DNA from 3 places in the Kitasatospora sp. NPDC097643 genome. Region 2 is predicted to be linked to each of the others. Evidence: riboswitches for the same ligand, from Rfam matches in the RefSeq annotation. Region 2 holds a riboswitch; each other region holds the start of a gene.
What was found. Region 2 has a riboswitch for cobalamin ahead of ABTY15_RS04225 (ribonucleoside-diphosphate reductase subunit alpha). Riboswitches for the same ligand answer to the same signal wherever they lie in the genome.
Positions count from the first base shown of each region.

Region 1: linked by a shared signal. The riboswitch ahead of metE (5-methyltetrahydropteroyltriglutamate--homocysteine S-methyltransferase) and the one ahead of ABTY15_RS04225 (ribonucleoside-diphosphate reductase subunit alpha) in region 2 are both predicted to bind cobalamin.
Region 3: linked by a shared signal. The riboswitch ahead of ABTY15_RS07470 (cobalamin biosynthesis protein) and the one ahead of ABTY15_RS04225 (ribonucleoside-diphosphate reductase subunit alpha) in region 2 are both predicted to bind cobalamin.

Region 1 is NZ_JBEOSA010000045.1:34,844-40,922, forward strand. Features, by position in the region: gene aceB (malate synthase A) at 1-172, shown strand, start outside; gene ABTY15_RS25685 (3-hydroxybutyryl-CoA dehydrogenase) at 211-1,077, shown strand; gene metE (5-methyltetrahydropteroyltriglutamate--homocysteine S-methyltransferase) at 1,296-3,611, opposite strand; cobalamin riboswitch at 3,775-3,996, opposite strand; gene ABTY15_RS25695 (methyltransferase domain-containing protein) at 4,102-4,860, opposite strand; gene ABTY15_RS25700 (hypothetical protein) at 4,923-5,267, opposite strand; gene ABTY15_RS25705 (hypothetical protein) at 5,264-5,899, opposite strand; gene ABTY15_RS25710 (hypothetical protein) at 5,993-6,079, shown strand, end outside.
Region 2 is NZ_JBEOSA010000004.1:9,097-15,175, forward strand. Features, by position in the region: gene ABTY15_RS04225 (ribonucleoside-diphosphate reductase subunit alpha) at 1-2,144, opposite strand, end outside; cobalamin riboswitch at 2,335-2,464, opposite strand; gene ABTY15_RS04230 (glycosyltransferase family 39 protein) at 2,654-4,297, opposite strand; gene ABTY15_RS04235 (glycoside hydrolase family 26 protein) at 4,297-5,388, opposite strand; gene ABTY15_RS04240 (glycosyltransferase family 2 protein) at 5,394-6,079, opposite strand, start outside.
Region 3 is NZ_JBEOSA010000007.1:130,392-136,470, reverse strand. Features, by position in the region: gene ABTY15_RS07485 (hypothetical protein) at 1-66, opposite strand, end outside; gene ABTY15_RS07480 (alpha/beta hydrolase) at 880-2,010, opposite strand; gene ABTY15_RS07475 (helix-turn-helix domain-containing protein) at 2,177-2,890, opposite strand; cobalamin riboswitch at 3,143-3,271, shown strand; gene ABTY15_RS07470 (cobalamin biosynthesis protein) at 3,387-4,376, shown strand; gene ABTY15_RS07465 (cobyric acid synthase) at 4,373-5,887, shown strand; gene ABTY15_RS07460 (putative cobaltochelatase) at 5,884-6,079, shown strand, end outside.

The DNA of each region.
Region 1 (6,079 bases), on a different contig from region 2:
CCTGATCGACCGCGAGCGCGCAGACCTGCTCGCGGACGGCACCGATCCGGCGCTGGTGGACGACGCGGTGCGGATCCTGGAGGAGACCGCGCTCGGCGCCGACCTGCCCGCCTTCCTCACCACCGAGGCCTACGCCCGCCACCTCGTGCACACGACCGCCCCGGTGGCCTGACCCGTGCCGACCCGCATCAGCTCTGAAGGGGCAACCGCATGAACGACATCCGCCGCGTGGCCGTCGTCGGCGCCGGGCAGATGGGCTCCGGCATCGCCGAGGTCTTCGCCCGCGCCGGGCTGGACACCGTCGTCTGCGAGGCCGGCCGGGACGCCCTGCGCGCGGCCCGCGCCCGCATCGACCGCTCCCTGCACCGCGCCGTCGACCGGGGCCGGATCACCGAGCAGCAGCGCACCGACGCCTGGGCCCACCTGCTGTTCGCCGACGACCTGGAGGCGCTCGCCGACCGTCAGCTCGTCGTCGAGGCGGTCGTCGAGGACGAACGGGTCAAGACCGAGGTGCTCACCATCCTGGACAAGGTGCTGGTCGCCGAGGACGCCGTGCTGGCCACCAACACCTCGGCCATCCCCGTCACCCGCCTCGGCATCACCACCGGCCGCGCCTCCCAGGTTCTGGGCCTGCACTTCTTCAACCCGGCCCCGGTGATGCCGCTGGTGGAGCTGGTGTCCTCGCTGCACACCGCGCCGACCGTACTGGACCGGGTGGAGGCCTTCGCGACGAACGTCCTCGGCAAGCGCGTCGTCCACTCCCGGGACCGCGCGGGCTTCCTCGTCAACGCCCTGCTCGTGCCGTACCTGCTGTCCGCGATCCGGATGGCCGAGGCCGGGCACGCCAGCCCCGAGGACATCGACGCCGGCATGGTCCACGGCTGCGCCCACCCGATGGGCCCGCTCCAACTCGCCGACCTGATCGGCCTGGACACCGTCGAGGCGATCGCCCGGTCGATGTACGACGAGTACAAGGAGCCGCTCTTCGCACCGCCCCCGCTGCTCTCCCGCATGGTCGAGGCCGGCCTCCTCGGCCGCAAGACCGGTCGCGGCTTCCACACCCACCGGGCAGCCTGACCGAGCACGCCTCGCCAGTGGCCCGGCCCCGTCACACGGGCCGGGCCACCGTCACATCCGCGAACGGGAACGGCGCGGCGCTGGCCTCCTGCTCATCTGTGACCCTCTCGGTCACGACGGCGGCCGACCTCCACGGCGAGATCCTCGACGAAGGGCGGGCCACCGGGGCAGGCACGGTGCGTGTCACCGTGCCTGCCCCTTGATCCCATGTCAGCGTGTCAGCCGGCGAGTTCCTCGCGCAGGTGGCGAGCGGCGGCGACCAGGCTGTCCAGGGAGACGCGGGTCTCCGGCCAGGCGCGGGTCTTCAGCCCGCAGTCGGGGTTGACCCAGAGCCGCTCGGCCGGGATCGCGGCGAGGCCGGCGCGCAGCAGGGCGACCGCCTCCTCGGTGCTCGGGACGCGCGGGGAGTGGATATCCCAGACGCCCGGGCCGACCTCGCGCGGGTAGCCGGCCGCGGCCAGTTCGCCGGCGACCTCCATGTGGGAGCGGGCGGCCTCCAGGGAGATGACGTCCGCGTCGAGGTCGTCGATCGCCGTCATGATCGCGCCGAACTCGGCGTAGCACATGTGGGTGTGGATCTGGGTGTCGGCGCGGACGCTGGAGGTGGCGAGGCGGAAGGCCTCGGTGGCCCAGTCCAGGTAGGCGGGGCGCCCGGCGGCCCGCAGCGGGAGGGTCTCGCGCAGGGCCGGCTCGTCCACCTGGACGACCGCGGCACCCGCGGCCTCCAGGTCGGTGACCTCGTCGCGCAGCGCGAGGGCGACCTGGCGGGCGGTGTCGGCGAGCGGCTGGTCGTCACGGACGAAGGACCAGGCGAGCATGGTGACCGGGCCGGTGAGCATGCCCTTGACCGGGCGGTCGGTCAGGCCCTGGGCGTAGCGGAACCAGTCCACCGTCATCGGGTGCGACCGGGAGATGTCCCCGGCGAGGACCGGCGGCCGCACGTACCGGGTGCCGTAGGACTGCACCCAGCCGTGCCGGGTGGCCAGGTAGCCGGTGAGCTGCTCGGCGAAGTACTGGACCATGTCGTTGCGTTCGGGCTCGCCGTGCACCAGCACGTCCAGTCCGGCCTTCTCCTGGTAGGCGATGACCTCGCGGACCTCGGCCTCCATCCGCTCGCGGTACGCCTCCGCACCGATCCGACCCGCCGTCAGATCAGCTCGGGCGATGCGCAGTTCGCCGGTCTGCGGGAAGGAGCCGATGGTGGTGGTCGGCAGCAGCGGCAGGCCGAGCCGGGCGCGCTGGGCCTCGGCCCTGACAGGGTAGGGCTGGGCCCGGCGGGCGTCGTCCGCGGTGACGGCGGCGGCGCGGGCCCGGACGGCCGGGTCGCGGGTGATCGGCGAGTGGGCTCGGGAGGCCAGGTCGGCGCGGTTCGCGGCGAGTTCGGCGGTGATCGCGCCGGTGCCCTCGCGCAGGCCGCGGGCCAGCAGTGCCGTCTCGGCGGCCTTCTGCCTGGCGAAGGCCAGCCAGCGGGCGATCTGCGGATCGATGTCGCGTTCGAGCGTGGCGTCGATCGGCACGTGCAGGAGGGAGCAGGACTGGGCGACGTCGACCCGGTCGGCGAGGCCGAGCAGGGTCGCCAGGGTGGCCAGTGACTTCTCCAGGTCATTGATCCAGACGTTGCGCCCGTCGATCACCCCGGCCACCAGCCGCTTGCCGGGCAGCCCGCCGACGGCGGCGAGGTCGTCCAGGTTGGCGGCGGCCGGGCCCGTGAAGTCCAGTGCCAGGCCCTCGACCGGGGCCTTGGCGAGCACCGGCAGGGCGTCACCGAGGCGATCGAAGTAGCTCGCGACCAGCAGCTGCGGCCGGTCGGCGAGCGCCCCGAGGTCGCGGTAGGCGCGGGCCGCGGCACCCAGTTCGGCCGGGGTGCGGTCCTGCACCAAGGCGGGTTCGTCCAACTGGACCCAGGTGGCTCCGGCGGCCTTGAGGTCGGCGAGCAACTGCGCGTAAACGGGCAGCAGCCGGTCCAGCAACGTGATCGGCTGGAAGTCCTCGTCCACACCGGGCGCCGGCTTGGCGAGCAGCAGGTAGGTGACGGGGCCGACCAGTACGGGCCGGGCGTCGTGGCCGAGCGCCAGGGCCTCCCTGAGCTCGCCGACCGCCTTGGCCGGGCTCGCCGCGAAGACCGTGTCCGGCCCCAACTCCGGGACCAGATAGTGGTAGTTGGTGTCGAACCACTTGGTCATCTCCAGCGGCGCCACCTCCTGGGTGCCGCGCGCCATGGCGAAGTACCCGTCCAGCGCGTCGGCCTCGACCGCGTCCCGGTGCCGGGCCGGGATCGCGCCGACGGCGACCGTGGTGTCCAGCACGTGGTCGTACAGCGAGAAGTCACCGGTCGGGACCTCCTCGATGCCGGAGTCGGCGAGCTGCCGCCAGTTCGCACGGCGCAGGTCGGCGGCCGTGGCCAGCAGCGCCCCGGCAGTGACCGTGCCCTTCCAGTACCCCTCGATGGCCTTCTTGAGCTCCCGGCCCCGGCCCTGGCGGGGGTAGCCGTACGCGGTGGCGAGGGTTGCCGCGGCTGCGGACTTCGTGGTCAAGGGACTCTCCTTCGCGAGTCTTTCTCCTCAAGTACCCGGGGACGGGAGGAGGGCGCGAAGGGATGACGAACCGGACGGCGGCCGCCGTGGACATGCGTGCCTGATCCGCCTGGTGTGGTCGCCGACCCGCCCTCGAGGTCACCGGATATCCGCGCGCGGATGGTCCGCGGGCGGGCAGCGGGCAGGTCTTCGGACTCGCGGGCACGCCCACCCTGTGAAGGGCGGACACCTACTGGCCGTCGCTTCCCAGGCCCGGTCGGGCCCAGTGCGTATGACGGCGGTCGTTCCCGCTCACCGCTGCGGGGCAGTCCCGGATTCCCACCGGGTTCCCTCTTGCGACGCGCCTGCCTGGCGGACAGGGCGAACCAGCTGCCCGGTCAGCTTAGGGGCAGGCAACGCGAACTGACGCGGAAACCACGAAACGCGTCCGCGTGACCCGGCCGACGGTCAGGTGCGCGTCGAGGTGTCGGGCGTGCGCGGCAGGGTCGATCTACCTGCGCGCCTCGATCAGGAAGCGGGCCGAGTGCGCGACGAACGGGCCCTGGGTGCGGATCTGCTCGTCGAGCTCGCGCAGCCGCTCCCGGTACGCGTCGACGGTGAAGCCCGGCACCATCCAGATCACCTTGCGCAGGAAGTACACCACCGCGCCGATGTCGAAGAACTCCATCCGCAGCCGCTCCGAGCGCAGGTCCACCACCTCCAGCCCGGCGGCCCGCGCGTCCGCGCTCTCGATCTCGGGGCGGCGGCCCTCGCGGGCCTCGGGCAGCGGGCCGAGGAAGTACTCCACCAGCTCGAAGACGGAGGCCGGCCCGACGTGCTGGGCGAAGTAGCTGCCGCCCGGCCGCAGCACCCGGGCGATCTCCGCCCACCAGGGCTTCACCGGGTGCCGGCTGCTGACCAGGTCAAAGGCCGCGTCGGCGAACGGCAGCGGCGGCTCGTCCGCGGCCGCCACCACGACCGCGCCCAGCGGGTGCAGCAGCCCGGTGGCGCGCGCCACGTTCGGCGGCCAGGACTCGGTGGCGGCCATCGTGCGCGGCATCCCGCCGGCCCGTACCGCCCCGGCCAGCACCTCGCCGCCGCCCGTCTGCAGGTCCAGCGCCGCCTCGACGTGCGCCAGGCGTTCGCCCAGCAGCCGCTGGTAGCCCCAGGACGGGCGCTGTTCGGTGGCGCGCCCGTCCAGCCAGGAGAAGTCCCAGCCGTCCACGGACGCCGCCTCGGCCTCGGCGATCAGTTCCTCGAAGGTGCGCATGCCCGCATCATGGTGCCGTCGCGCCCGCCCGGCCACCCGTTTTTCTCCCCGGAGCGGCCGCCTCAACCGCCTCCGTACCGCAGCACCGTTCCCACGACCACGGCCAGACTGCCCGCCGCGATCAGGCCGCTCGCCGGCTCCGTGCCTGCGCCGTCCGCCTCGAAGGCCACCAGCACACCCGGCGGCTCGCCGCACTGCCGCTCGACCAGCCTTCGCTCCTGCGGCGTCGGCGCGCGGAACACCGGATCCTGGAAGGCCGCCGGGCAGCGGACGTACAGCGGGTCGGCGAACACCAGCTCCAGGCCGTGGTGGTACGCCAGGTCGTAACCGGCGGCCAGCCTCAGCTCGCCCGGGCACCACGACCAGACGTCCCAGTCCCACCAGGAGCCCTGGGGCAGGTCGATCACACCGGCCACCCGGCCCGGCTGGGCGGTGCCTCCGCGATGCGCGGATGGCGGACGGCCTCCAGCTCGCCGTCGGCCAGCAGGTCCGCGATCAGCGCCTCCGAGCCGAACACCTCGGTGGCGCTCAGGTCCCAGTCGGAGAGGACGAACCAGGAACGGTCCAGCGGCCACCAGTGGGCGGGGAACGCCAGACCGGTCGAGCGGGCCGGTCCCCGGCAGGCGTCGTGGTGCGCCACCGCCTCCGCCAGCCGGCCCCGGTGCGCCGGGACCGGATCCCCCAGGTCCTCGATCGCCGCCTGCGCCCAGTAGCACTCCGTCGCCGGGCCCTCGGCGCTGTGCCGGGCCAGGATCTGCACCAGCCGCTCCAGGCACGCCCGGTCGGGCTCGCCGCTGTCCGGGTAGTCGACGCCGTCCGGCCGCACCCCGGGGCCGAACACCCGCGTCGACAGGGTGGACGGCCAGTCCGCGAGCCGTCGGCCGGACTCCGCCAGCACATCGGCCCAGCGCACCCGCTCCCCGCCCACGTACATCGAGTGCAACACCCAGCAGTGGTCCGCGAAGCCGTCCTCCGGCCCGCCCGGCTCGTACCCCAGCACGGCGTCGCCCGCCTCCAGCAGCGGCCGCATCCCGCCCAACGGATCATCCTCCCGCAACCGCTCCACGCCGCACCACCCGTCCGCTCGGAAAACCACTGTCCAGCCCATCTTGAGCTCCGCGAGGATAGCGCCATGACGAACCGGACGATCCCGTCGGAGGGTGAGCAGACCGAGGCCTACGGCCTCTGCCTGGTCGCCAACGTCGCGCAGGAGACGGCG
Region 2 (6,079 bases):
TCCAGGTACGGCATGCGCGCCGCGGCCAGGTCGATCAGCGCGCGCTGCGGCAGCTCCCAGGCCGTCCGGTACAGCGAACGGACCTCCTCCGGCAGCCAGGTGAACTCCTGGACGGAGCCGTTGGCGTCGCGCAGCGCGTCGCGGGTCTGCTGGTCCCAGACGCCGAGCTCCTTGAGCTCGCGCACCAGGTACGGGTTGACCTGGAGGAACTCGCCGCTCAGCGTCTCGCGCTTGAACAGGTTGGACACCTGCGGCTCGATGCACTCGTACACACCGGCGATCGACGCAATCGTGGCCGTCGGCGCGATGGCCAGCAGCAGCGAGTTGCGCAGGCCGGTCTCGGCGATCCGGACCCGCAGCGCTGCCCAGCGGTCGGCCCACTGCGGCGCGGCGGACGGGAAGTGGTCGATGTGCAGCTCGCCGCGGGCCGCGCGGGTCTCGCCGTACGCCTCGTGGCGACCGAGCTGCTCGGCCAGGTCGGCGGAGCGCTCGTACGCGGTGAGCATGATGCGCTCGGCGATGAGGGTGGAGAGAGCCTTCGCCTCGGCGGAGTCGAAGTCGATCCGCAGCTTGAAGAAGACGTCCTGGAGGCCCATCACGCCGAGGCCCACCGGCCGCCAGCGCGAGTTGGAGGTGCCCGCCTCAACCGTCGGGTAGAAGTTGATGTCCACCACGCGGTCGAGGAAGGTCACGGCGGTCCGCACGGTGGCGTCCAGCCGCTCCCAGTCCATCGCGCCGAGCAGGTCCGCAGCCGAAGCCCCGTCAGCCACGTGCGCACCGAGGTTGACCGACCCCAGGTTGCAGACGGCGGTCTCGGAGTCGTCGGTGACCTCCAGGATCTCGGTGCACAGGTTGGACGAGTGCACCGTGCGACCCGGCAGCGCGGTCTGGTTGGCGGCCCGGTTGGAGGCGTCCTTGAAGGTCATCCAGCCGTTGCCGGTCTGCGCGAGGGTGCGCATCATCCGGGCGTACAGGGTCTGCGCCGGGATGGTGCGGACGGCCTTGCCGGCCAGCTCGGCCTTGCGGTACGCCTCGTCGAAGTCGGCGCCCCACAGGTCGACCAGCTCGGGCACGTCGGCCGGGGAGAACAGCGACCAGTCGGCGTTGGCGTTGACCCGGCGCATGAACTCGTCCGGGATCCAGTGCGCCAGGTTGAGGTTGTGGGTGCGCCGCGCCTCCTCACCGGTGTTGTCGCGCAGCTCCAGGAACTCCTCGATGTCGGCGTGCCAGGTCTCCAGGTAGACGCAGGCCGCGCCCTTGCGGCGGCCGCCCTGGTTGACGGCGGCGACCGAGGAGTCGAGGGTGCGCAGGAACGGCACGATGCCGTTGGACTTGCCGTTGGTGCCGCGGATCAGGCTGCCGCGCGAGCGGATGCGCGAGTAGGACAGGCCGATGCCGCCGGCGTGCTTGGACAGCCGGGCGATCTGCGCGTACCGGTTGTAGATCGAGTCGAGGTTGTCCAGCGGCGAGTCGAGCAGGTAGCAGCTGGACATCTGCGGGTGCCGGGTGCCGGAGTTGAACAGGGTCGGCGAGGAGGTCAGGTACTCCAGCCGGCTCATCAGGCGGTACAGCTCGGCGACCTCGGCCACGGACTGCTCGGTGTCGCCGACTGCCAGGCCACAGGCGACGCGGAGCAGGAAGTGCTGCGGGGTCTCGACGACCTTGCGGGTGATCGGGTGGCGCAGCAGGTAGCGGGACTGCACGGTGCGCAGGCCGAAGTACTCGAAGCGGTCGTCGCCCTGCGGGTCGATCAGCGCGTCGAGGGCGGCGGCGTGCTTGGCGACGAAGGCGGCGGTGGTGTCGCCGATCAGGCCCTCGGCGTGGCCGACGGCGATCGAGGCGGCGAAGGACACCGCGCCCTGGCTGTTCGCCTCGTCCACGATCTCCAGGGCGAGCAGGCGGGCGGCGAGCTTCGAGTACTGGGGGTCCTCGGCGATCATCGACGCGGCGGCGTCCACGGCCAGCCCGCGCAGCTCGGCGAAGTCCGAGCCGGCGTGGCGGCCGCGCAGCGCGGCGGCGGCGACATGGCCGGGGTCCACCTGGGGGAGATCGACGCTGCGGTCGGTGAGCAGCCGCAGCAGCGCGCCGCCGGGGTCGGAGACCGTCGGGTCGGCGGGGGCGGTACCGGAACCCTGGGTGGGCAGGGTGGCTGAGGCAGCGGTGGTCAAGGCGCTCTCTCCTGGCGGCGATCGGCGGCGGTGATCGGGGCACCGGACCGTTCGGGGCAGGGGAGCATGGCGCGAACGCGGAGCGCGTCGCGCGACGGTGGCATCCCCGGCCCGCCCGCGAGGCCCGGAAGGTACTGCTCGTGCTGGCGCGGCCTCTGCGGGAGGGCCGGGTGGCACGCCGTCGGCAGGTACTCGGACTCGCGGGCTCGGCCTGGTGGGCCGCCCGCACACCGCTGCGGGGCAGTCCCGGACTCCCACCGGGTTCCCCTGCGTCGACAGCAGGAGTGAGCATACATGTAGTGGCGAGGGACTGCGGCGGCACCATATGTAGTGGCTGCCGTGTCGAGTGCCGAGGCCGGTCCGGCGGGCTGTCAGGCCTTCAGACCGGCCCGGTCAGCCCTTCAGGCGGGCCTGGGTCGGCCCTTCAGGCGGGCCTGGGCCAGCCCTTCAGGCAGGCCCGGGCCGGCCCTTCGGACCGGCCCCGGTCAGTACTTCAGGTAGACCCGGTAGGTGCTGGAGTCGCCCGTCGGGGAGGTGAACTGGGCGATCAGCCGGTAGTGCCCGGCGGTGGCCAGCGCGGCCGTCAGAGCCCGGTCCGTGGCGCTCGGCGCGGTGCTGTCGAGGACGACCATGGCGTACTGGCCGTCCCGGATCGCGGCCGCGCTGCCCTCGTCGCCGTGGTGCTGGACCCCGGCGGCGTCCCGGTAGTCGGTGCCGTGCCGCGCCGGGACCCACTGCCCGGGCGCGCCGACGGCGACCAGGTAGTAGTCGGCGAGCCCGTCGACCTCGGTGAGGTAGCGGCCCTGCGGGGTGGAGTGCAGCCGCAGCACCGCGAGCAGCCGGCCGGAGTCGGGGCCGCTCTGGTAGCGCAGGGAGGACTGTTCGAGGCCGAGCGCGAGCAGCGCGACCCAGACCAGGATGCCCAGCTGGGGGTGGCGGAAGTGCGCGCCGACCAGCCGGGTCAGCCCCATCCCGGCGACCGGGGTGGCGAGCAGCAGCCCGTACCCGAGGTGCCGGAACATCGTCTGGGAGGTGCCGAGCCCCAGGTGGACGGCCGGGACGAGCAGCGCGGTGGCGGTCAGGGCCAGGCCCAGCAGTGCGCGCTGGGCCCGGGTGGCGGTGAGGCCGCCGTTCTCGGGCGACTCGTTCAGCTGCTCGCGCCGGACGTAGGCGATCGCGCCGGCCACCGCGAGGACGGTGAACAGGCCGCCCCACTGGGCGACGTACAGCAGGGTCTCGCCGAACGGGCGGGCGGCGTGGCCGAGCCCGGGGGACCAGGTCAGGACGTCGTCCAGCAGGCCGAAGGGCAGCAGGGCGCCGGCCGTGGCGGCGGCCAGCAGCAGACCGCGCAGCAGGGCCGGGCCGAGCCGCCGGTGCGGCCAGGCGGTGGCCACGGCCAGCACCAGCAGGGCGGGCAGCGCGAACACGGCCGAGTAGGCGACCGCGGCGGCCAGGGCGGCGGCCGGGGCGGCGAGCAGGACCAGGGCCACCGGGCGGCGGGCGGTGAACACCACCGTCCAGGCCGCCAGGGCGACCAGGAGCACGGCGAGCGCCTCGGGGGCGGCGTAGTAGCCGACCACGACGGTGGACTGCACGACCGCGTACGCGGCGATGCCGCAGATGGCGACCCGCTCGTTGAAGAGCCGGCGGGTGAGCGAGTACAGGAGCACCGTGGTGACCAGGGCGAAGGCGAGGCTGAGCGTCCGGGCGCCGAAGACGCCGCCGGCGTTGGCGGCCGCCCCGGCCAGCGGCGGGTAGAGCCAGGGCGAGCCGGCGATCCGGTCGACCAGGTCGGTGGTCACGGTGGCGCCGTCGAGCAGGTGGGAGAGCTGCTGGCGGCCGGCCACCATCGCCACCGCCTCGTCGGGGTGCGCGGCGGCCAGCAGGCGCAGCGACAGCGCGGCCTGGACGGTCAGCACGGCGGCCAGCAGGCCGCGGGCGATCCAGCGGCGGCGGGGGCTGGGGGCCGGGTCCCAGCCGATCGCGGCGACCTCGGGGATGGTGTACGGCGCCAGCTCGACGGCCTGGTCGTCGGGCTCGGGGGCGGCGGGTACGGGCTCGTCGTCGGGGTGGACGTCGGCGGCCGCGGCGGGGGAGAAGGCGGGGGAGAACTCGGGCTCGGTGGTCATCATGGGTTCCGGATGTCGAAGCCGTAGCGGGGGTCTGCCACGCGGTGCTTGAAGGCGGCGAGGGTCTCCGGGACGGCCTCGATGCGCCAGTCCGCCCGCTTGACGATGTTGAACCAGATGAAGCCGATGACGTCGTCGTGCGCCTCCAGCCCGGAGAACAGCTGGTCGATGTCCGCGAGCTGGCGCTTGCCCTGTTCGGAGGCGGTCTCGCTGATGAAGAAGGGCTTCTTGGTGAAGGCGCGGATCTCGGCCATCGTGGGCCCGTACAGGGTGTCGAAGGTCTTCGGGCCGTAGCGGGTGAAGTAGCCGGTCATGCCGGCCCAGTCCACGTAGGTGTCGCCCGGGTAGTACGGCGCGAGCCGGGTGTTGGGCGCGGGGTCGGTGATGTTCGGGCTCCAGACCCAGATGACGTTGGTGGCGCCGGCCTTGTCGAAGATGTCGTGGACGTGGCGCCAGGCCGCGACGAAGTCGGCGGCGTTGGAGGCCTGCCGGCCCCACGGGTACCAGTCGCCGTTCATCTCGTGCGCGATGCTGATGGCGATGGGCTGGTCGAGCCGGGCGACGGCCTTGGCGACGCCGCGCACGTAGTCGTCGGTGTCGCCGGCAGCGATGTCGGCGAGCGAGTGCGAGTACGGCTCCCAGGCCATGAAGGGCAGCGCCCCGGCGTCGTAGATCCGGCGGGCCCCGGCGGTGTCGAAGCCGCCCTCCCAGTGGGCGTAGAAGGCCAGCACGTTCGGCTGCTTGCCGATCGTGGTGGTGTAGCCGGGCAGCGCGTCCATCGTCGCGGGGACGTTCGGCAGCGCGGCGCCCAGGTACTTGTGCTCGGGCTTGAGCAGCGGGGTCACGTCGTACGGGACGCCGGTCGGGGCGGGCTTGGGCTTGGGCGCCTGGGTCTGCGCCTGGCCGAGGGTGCCGCCGGCGGCCTTGGACCCGGACGGCACGGGCTGAGTGGACGGCGCGGCGGGCACCGCCGCCATCGCCTCGAAGCCCGGGTCGGCCGGCCCGCAGGCGGTGGCGAGCAGCAGCGCGGCGGTGAGCAGCGGGAGCCGCAGCCGGCGGAGCCGGGCGGCCCGTCGGGGGTGGGCGGGCATGGTGATCACGCAGCTTCCGTGGGGCGCGGCTGGACCAGGACCCGGCCGACGATGGTGGCGTAGAAGAGGCCGGACGCGAGGACGAGCGCGAAGTTCAGCGGGCCCATGGTGAGCATGCGCCAGATGCTGAGGCCGACCCAGAGCACGGCCGTCCCGCCGCCCCAGGCGATCATGGCGGTCCAGAACCGCCGGGTGCGGTTCTTCTTCGCCCCGCTGGAGCCGGTCGGCTGCCAGGCCATCCGGTTGCGGCGCAGGATGTCCCAGATGGCGAAGACGTGCGCCCAGCCGTACATCATGCGGGCGGCCCAGGCCTCCAGCCGGTACGGGTTGCGGTGCCAGAGCGGGAAGACGACGGTCGCGTAGAGCAGGCCGGGCAGTACCAGCAGGGTGTTCTGCCAGTGGATGAGGTCGGGCCTGGTCAGCACCAGCACAATGGGGATGAGCGGGGAGACGAGGGTGAACAGGGCCGTGTGGATGTAGTAGAAGAACCCGGACAGGTAGCAGGCCCGGGTGACCGGCTTCAGCTTGGTCTCCCAGAACTTCCGGCTGCCGAGCAGGCTCATCGACCCGGTGCACCAGCGGTACTGCTGGTTGAAGAAGGCGCCGATGTTGTCCGGGCAGACGCCGGTCGCCAGGGCGATCGGGACGTACTGGAGGTCCCAGCCGAGGCGGCGCAGGTCGAAGCCGGTGT
Region 3 (6,079 bases), on a different contig from region 2:
GGCGTCCACCAGCATCCGGCGGGCCAGCGGCGCCAGCTCGGCGGGGGCGGGGAAGCCGTCCGGCACGGGAACCCGGCCTCGACCGGGCGCCGGGGCCGGCCCTCGCCGGCGGGGTACGCCGGGCCCTCCAGACCTCGCGCCGGCGGGCCGGTGGGCCGTACCGGGCAGACGGGTCACCGTCGCACCGGTACCGATCGTCGGCTGGAGCGGGGCATCACGGTCGCGCGGGTTCCGAGACGTCACGTCGAGCAGTCTTCCCCTTGCACCGGCCTTCTGTCACATCCGGTTGGCCGTACGCCCGGGCCGCCGGTGGCGGCACCTCCGCAAGATCGGGCAACAGAGGCAAACCGCCTGGCCGGAAACGTATGGCGGGCACATGCCAGGCCGAGTCGGGGCCGGATCCACCTCTCACGCTGGCGCACCGGCTGGTCACCCTCCGTGTCCAAAACGTGCCTCGGGCTCTCTGCTCCGGGGAGGCGGGATGGGCGGCCCGCCCACCCGTGGCGCCCCGGTACGGGCCTCACCGGCCGGCCCCGCCGGGGAGGCGGGACGGGCTGCCCGGCTGGATACGCCACCGCAGGCTTCTCCCGCCCGCCCCGCCGGACAGGCCGGGGCGGGCGGACACCCGAGACACCCACAGACACCCACACCACCCGACCCAACCAACCCACAGCCGCCACCCCCACGTGGGCCGCGCCTGCCCGCCCCCGCCGGGGAGGCGGGGGCGGGCAGAAGGGCGGGAGGCAGGGAGTGAGGGGTGGGGCCGGGTTGGGGGCTCGGGCAGAGGTGGGGGTGGGAGCCGGGCCAGGGCGGAAGCCGGGGCCTGGGACCTGGGAGCCGGGCCCCGGGCGGGCGTCGGGGCCGGGGCCCGGGTGGGGGTCAGAGGAGCGGGGTGAGCCAGCGGCGGAGGAGTTCGGTGTAGGGGGCGGGGGCGGAGTTCCAGAGGGCGGCGTGGTCGGCGCCGGGGAAGGGGTGGAGGCTTACCACGTCGGGGCGGGCGGTGGCGAGGTGTTCGGCCGCGGCGAAGGGGGCGAGCGGGTCGTCGGGGCTGTGCAGGAGGAGGGTGGGGACGCGCAGGTCGGTGCCTTCGGCGATGCGGGTGAAGTCGGCCAGGTCGACGCCGGTGCGGCCGGCCGCGGCGAGGGCGCCGAGTTCGGCGGCGGCGCCGGTGTAGCCGGCCCGGGTGGCGCCGCGGCGGGCGGTGGCGGGGAGGTCGAGGACAGGTGAGTCGAGGACGATCCCCCTGATCGCGTGAGCCCAGGCGGAGCGGGCCGCCGTCTGTAGGACCATGGTGGCGCCGAGGGACCAGCCGTACAGGACGACCCGGCCGGCGCCGCTGTCGAGGGCGAGTCGGACGGCCGCCTCGACGTCGCGCCATTCGGTCTCGCCGAAGTGGCTGAGCCCGTCCGGGGAGGCGGGGGCGCCGTGGTCGCCGCGGTAGGTGACGGCGAGGGCGGGCAGGGCGAGCCGGTCGAGGACGGGCAGGACGGGGAGGGTCTGCTGCCGGTCGGCGCCGGGGCCGTGCACCAGGATCACCCAGGTGCCGCGTTTGCCGTCGAGGTACCAGGCGGGAAGGGCGCCGAGTTCGCCGTCGACGGTGGTCTCGGTGTAGCGGAGGCCGAGGGCCTCGGTGGGGTCGCCGAGGTGGACCCAGGGGGTGAAGCGGACCTCGGTGCCGGCGGCGAGGGTGCCCCGGTCGGCGCGGACGAGGCGGCGGGTGACGCCCTGCTCGTCGCTGTGCAGGATGTCCTCGACGACGGCGTGGCCGCCACCCTCCCATTCGACGGCCCAGCGGCCGGGGCGCAGGCTGGCCGCGCGCGGGGTGAAGGTGAGCCGCCCGGCACCCAGGCTCTGGATCAGGACGGGTCCGGATCCGGTTCCGGTTCCGGACTCCTTGACGGCGGTCCCCGGGTGGACGATCCGTTCGGAGGCCCGGCGGCCGATGACCAGGATGGCGGCTCCGGCGCCGACGGCGGCGGCCGCCACGACGGCCGCGGTTCCCCAACGCATATCGCTTCCCCGCTCTGTTCGGCGGCCCCGCTCTGGTGGTGGCGGACCGGACGGCGTTCGATCACCAGTTCACCGGCGGGCCGGGCGGCGGGCCACCGGGCTGGGCCGTCCGGGTCACGACGGGGGAACGACCGGACCACGACCAGGGGGACGACCGGACCGCGACTCAGACCGGGATGTCGGTCTGGGCCCGGCCGAGGAGTTCCCAGAACCGTTCGGCGAGCGACTGCTCCCGTGCCGGTTCGGGCCGGGCGGCGGGCGCCGGGGAGCCCCAGCCGCCGGCGCCCCAGTGGGAGGAGACCTGGTTCTCCTGCTGGAGCACCGTCAGGACGGCGGCGAGGTCGTCCTGGTGCACCGGCACGATCCGGGCGACGGCCCGGAGCTGGGCCTGCCAGCGGCCGTCGACGCACTGGCGCAGCCGCTGGTCGAGGGCCTCGCGACGGCCCGTCACCTCGACGAGCTCGCTCAGCCGCAGACCGAGCACCTGGGCGAGGGCGTGGGTCTGGTCCTCGTCGCCGTCCCACTTCCCGGTGAGTTCGGCCTGCTGGTAGGTGGCCAGGCCGACGCCGATGCGACGGGCGGCAGCCTCCTGGCCGAGTTCGCGGGCGACCCGGTGGTCGCGCAGCCGGGCCGGGCGGACGCCCATGAGCTGGGCGGCCGGGCACCAGAGCGCCCGGGCGAGGGCGATGAACTCCTCCTCGGTGGGGCGCAGCTCGCCGCTCTCCCAGGCGAGGACGTGGTGGGGCAGCAGCCGGACGCCGTGGGCGGCCATGCCCTCGGCGACCTGCTCGGGGGTCAGGCCGAGGCCGGCCCGGTGGGCGCGGGCGGCCGCGGGCGAGAACGGCACCGGCGGCAGGGCGGGGGGCTGTCTGCGTCGCATGGGAACGAACGGTAGGTGCCGGTGGACGGGGGCCCCAGCCGCCGAACACACGAAGCGGCCCTGGAGGTTCCTCCGGACGGCTGGACGATCGCACAGGGTGTCATGCCCCTGCGGGCGCAGGGATCGGAGGTAGTGACGGGGCGGATCCGGCCCGCCGGCGGGCGCCCATCGTGTGACCAACCCCTCCGTGACCTCGGTTGACTCCCGGTTCGGGCGCGTGATGGGATCCTGGGGCCAAACGGAGGCATGCAGAGGAAGCCGGTGCGAGTCCGGCGCGGTCCCGCCACTGTCACCGGGGAGCACGTTCGGACGATGCCACGGCGGGCCGTCAGATGCCGCTGGAAGGCCCGGGGGTGCGTCGGACCCGGAAGCCAGGAGACTCTCGCCCCCGCTACGTCGAGCCAGGGCGCGGACCCTGAGTGAGGACACGCACGCGATGCAGGCTGCCCGGACCGGGCCCGCTACTCGACGCCCGAGCCGCTGGGCCGCGCGCTCGTTGACCGCAGCACGCCCGCTGACCGCCGCACGCCCGCTGGTCGGCGCCGCCGCGTTCGCGCTGGGCGCCGTCGCGGGGGCGCTCGCCGACGCCCGCTTCGCCGATCCCCGCCGCGGCCACCCGGTGGCCGTCTTCGGCAGCGCCGCGGGCAGGCTGGAACGACGGATCTGGCGGGACGACCGGGCGACCGGCGCCGCGTACACGGCGCTGTGCGTGGGCGCGGTCGCGGCCGGGGCCGTCGCCCTGGAGCGGACGGTGGGCCGGCGCCCGCTGGGCCGGGCCGCGCTGGCGGCCGCCGCGACCTGGACGGTGCTCGGCGGCACCTCGCTGACCCGGGAGGCCCGCACCATCGGCCGTTCCCTCGCCGCGGGCGACCTCGCGGCCGCGCGCGAGCGGCTGCCGCACCTGTGCGGACGGGACCCGAGCGCGCTGGACGAGCAGCAGATCGCCCGCGCCGTCGTCGAGTCGGTGGCCGAGAACACCGCCGACGCCGTGGTGAACGCGCTGACCTGGGGCGCCCTGGCGGGCACGCCCGGGCTGCTGGCGTTCCGCGCCGTGAACACCCTGGACGCGATGGTCGGCCACCGCTCACCGCGCTACGCCCGGTTCGGCTGGGCCTCGGCCCGGCTGGACGACGTGGCGGGCTGGCCGGGCGCCCGGCTGACCGCGCTGCTGACGGTGGCCGCCGCGCCCGAGCCGCGGACGGCCTGGCGGGTCTGGCGGCGGGACGGCTCGGCGCACCCCAGCCCGAACGCGGGCCAGGCGGAGTCGGCCTTCGCCGGCGCGGTCGGGGTCCGGCTGGGCGGGACGTTGAATTACGGGGAGCGGGTCGAGCACCGGCCCGTCCTGGGCGCGGAGCTGCGGCCGGTGACGGTGGACGACATCGAGCGGGCCTGCACGCTCTCCCGGCGGGTGGGTGCGCTGGCGCTGGGTACGACGGTCGCGGGGCACCTGGCGATCCGGGCGTTGATGAGGAGGGGCAAGGCGTGACGAATGCGCTGCTGGTCGCCGGGACGACCTCGGACGCGGGCAAGAGCGTGGTCACCGCGGGCATCTGCCGCTGGCTGGCGCGGCAGGGGGTGAGCGTCGCGCCGTTCAAGGCGCAGAACATGTCGCTGAACTCCTTCGTCACCGCCGACGGCGCCGAGATCGGCCGGGCCCAGGCGATGCAGGCGCAGGCCGCCCGGGTGGAGCCGGAGGCGGCGATGAACCCGGTGCTGCTCAAGCCGGGCGCGGACGGCCGCAGCCAGGTGGTGCTGCTGGGCCGGCCGGTCGCCGAGGTCGGCGCGCTGGACTACCGCGAGCGCAAGCCCGTCCTGCTGGAGCGGGCGCTGGAGTGCCTGGCGGACCTGCGCCGCCGGTTCGACGTGGTGGTCTGCGAGGGCGCCGGCTCGCCCGCCGAGATCAACCTGCGGGACCGGGACATCGCCAACATGGGCCTGGCCACCGCGGCCGGCCTGCCGGTGGTGGTGGTCGGCGACATCGACCGGGGCGGCGTGTTCGCGGCGATGTACGGGACGCTGGCGCTGCTGTCGGCGGAGGACCAGCGGCACGTGGCGGGCTGGTTCGTCAACAAGTTCCGAGGCGACGCGCGGCTGCTGGCGCCCGGGCTGGACATGCTGCACGACCTGACCGGCCGTCCGGTGCTCGGCACCCTGCCGATGCTGCCGGGGCTGTGGCTGGACGCCGAGGACTCGCTGGACCTGACCACCGTGGTGGACCGTGCCGAGGGGCGCGGGCCGCTCGGGGCGGACGTGCTCCGGGTGGCCGTGGTGCGCTTCCCCCGGCTGTCCAACTTCACCGACGTGGACGCGCTGGCGCAGGAGCCGGGCGTGCTGGTGCGCTGGGCCACCCGGCCGGAGGAGCTGGCCGACGCCGACCTGGTGGTACTGCCCGGCACCCGGGCCACCGTGGCGGACCTCGCCTGGCTGCGCGAGCGCGGGCTGGAGCCGGCGCTGAAGGCGCGGGCGGCGGCCGGGCTGCCGATCCTCGGGGTCTGCGGCGGCTACCAGATGCTGGCGCGCGGGATCGTCGACGAGGTGGAGTCGAAGGCGGGTGAGGTCTCCGCGCTCGGACTGCTGCCGACGCACGTCCGCTTCGGCGCCGAGAAGGTGCTCGGGCGGCCGGTCGGCGAGGCCTTCGGGCAGCGGGTGGTGGGGTACGAGATCCATCACGGGGTCGTCGCCGTGGAGGGCGGGGAGCCGTTCCTGGACGGCTGCCGGGTCGGCTCGGTCTGGGGCACGACCTGGCACGGCGCGCTGGAGAACGACGGGTTCCGCCGTGAACTCCTGCGCGAGGTCGCCGGGTTGGCCGGCCGGGCGTTCGTCCCGGCGCCGGACACCTCGTTCGCCGAGGCCCGCGAGGCCCGCCTGGACCGGCTCGGCGACCTGATCGAGGAACACGCGGACACCGACGCGCTGTGGAAGCTGATCGAGGGCGGGGTGCCGGCGGCCGGATCGCTGCCGTTCCTGGCGCCCGGGGCACCTGGGGAGAATGCATGAGTGACGTCCGCTATCCGTTCACCGCGATCGTCGGCATGGCCGACCTGCGGCTCGGGCTGCTGCTGAACGCGGTCTCGCCGGCCGTGGGCGGCGTGCTGGTGCGCGGCGAGAAGGGCACCGCGAAGTCGACCATGGTGCGCGCGCTGGCCGGGCTGCTGCCGTCCATCGCCGCCGTCGACGGCTGCCGGTTCG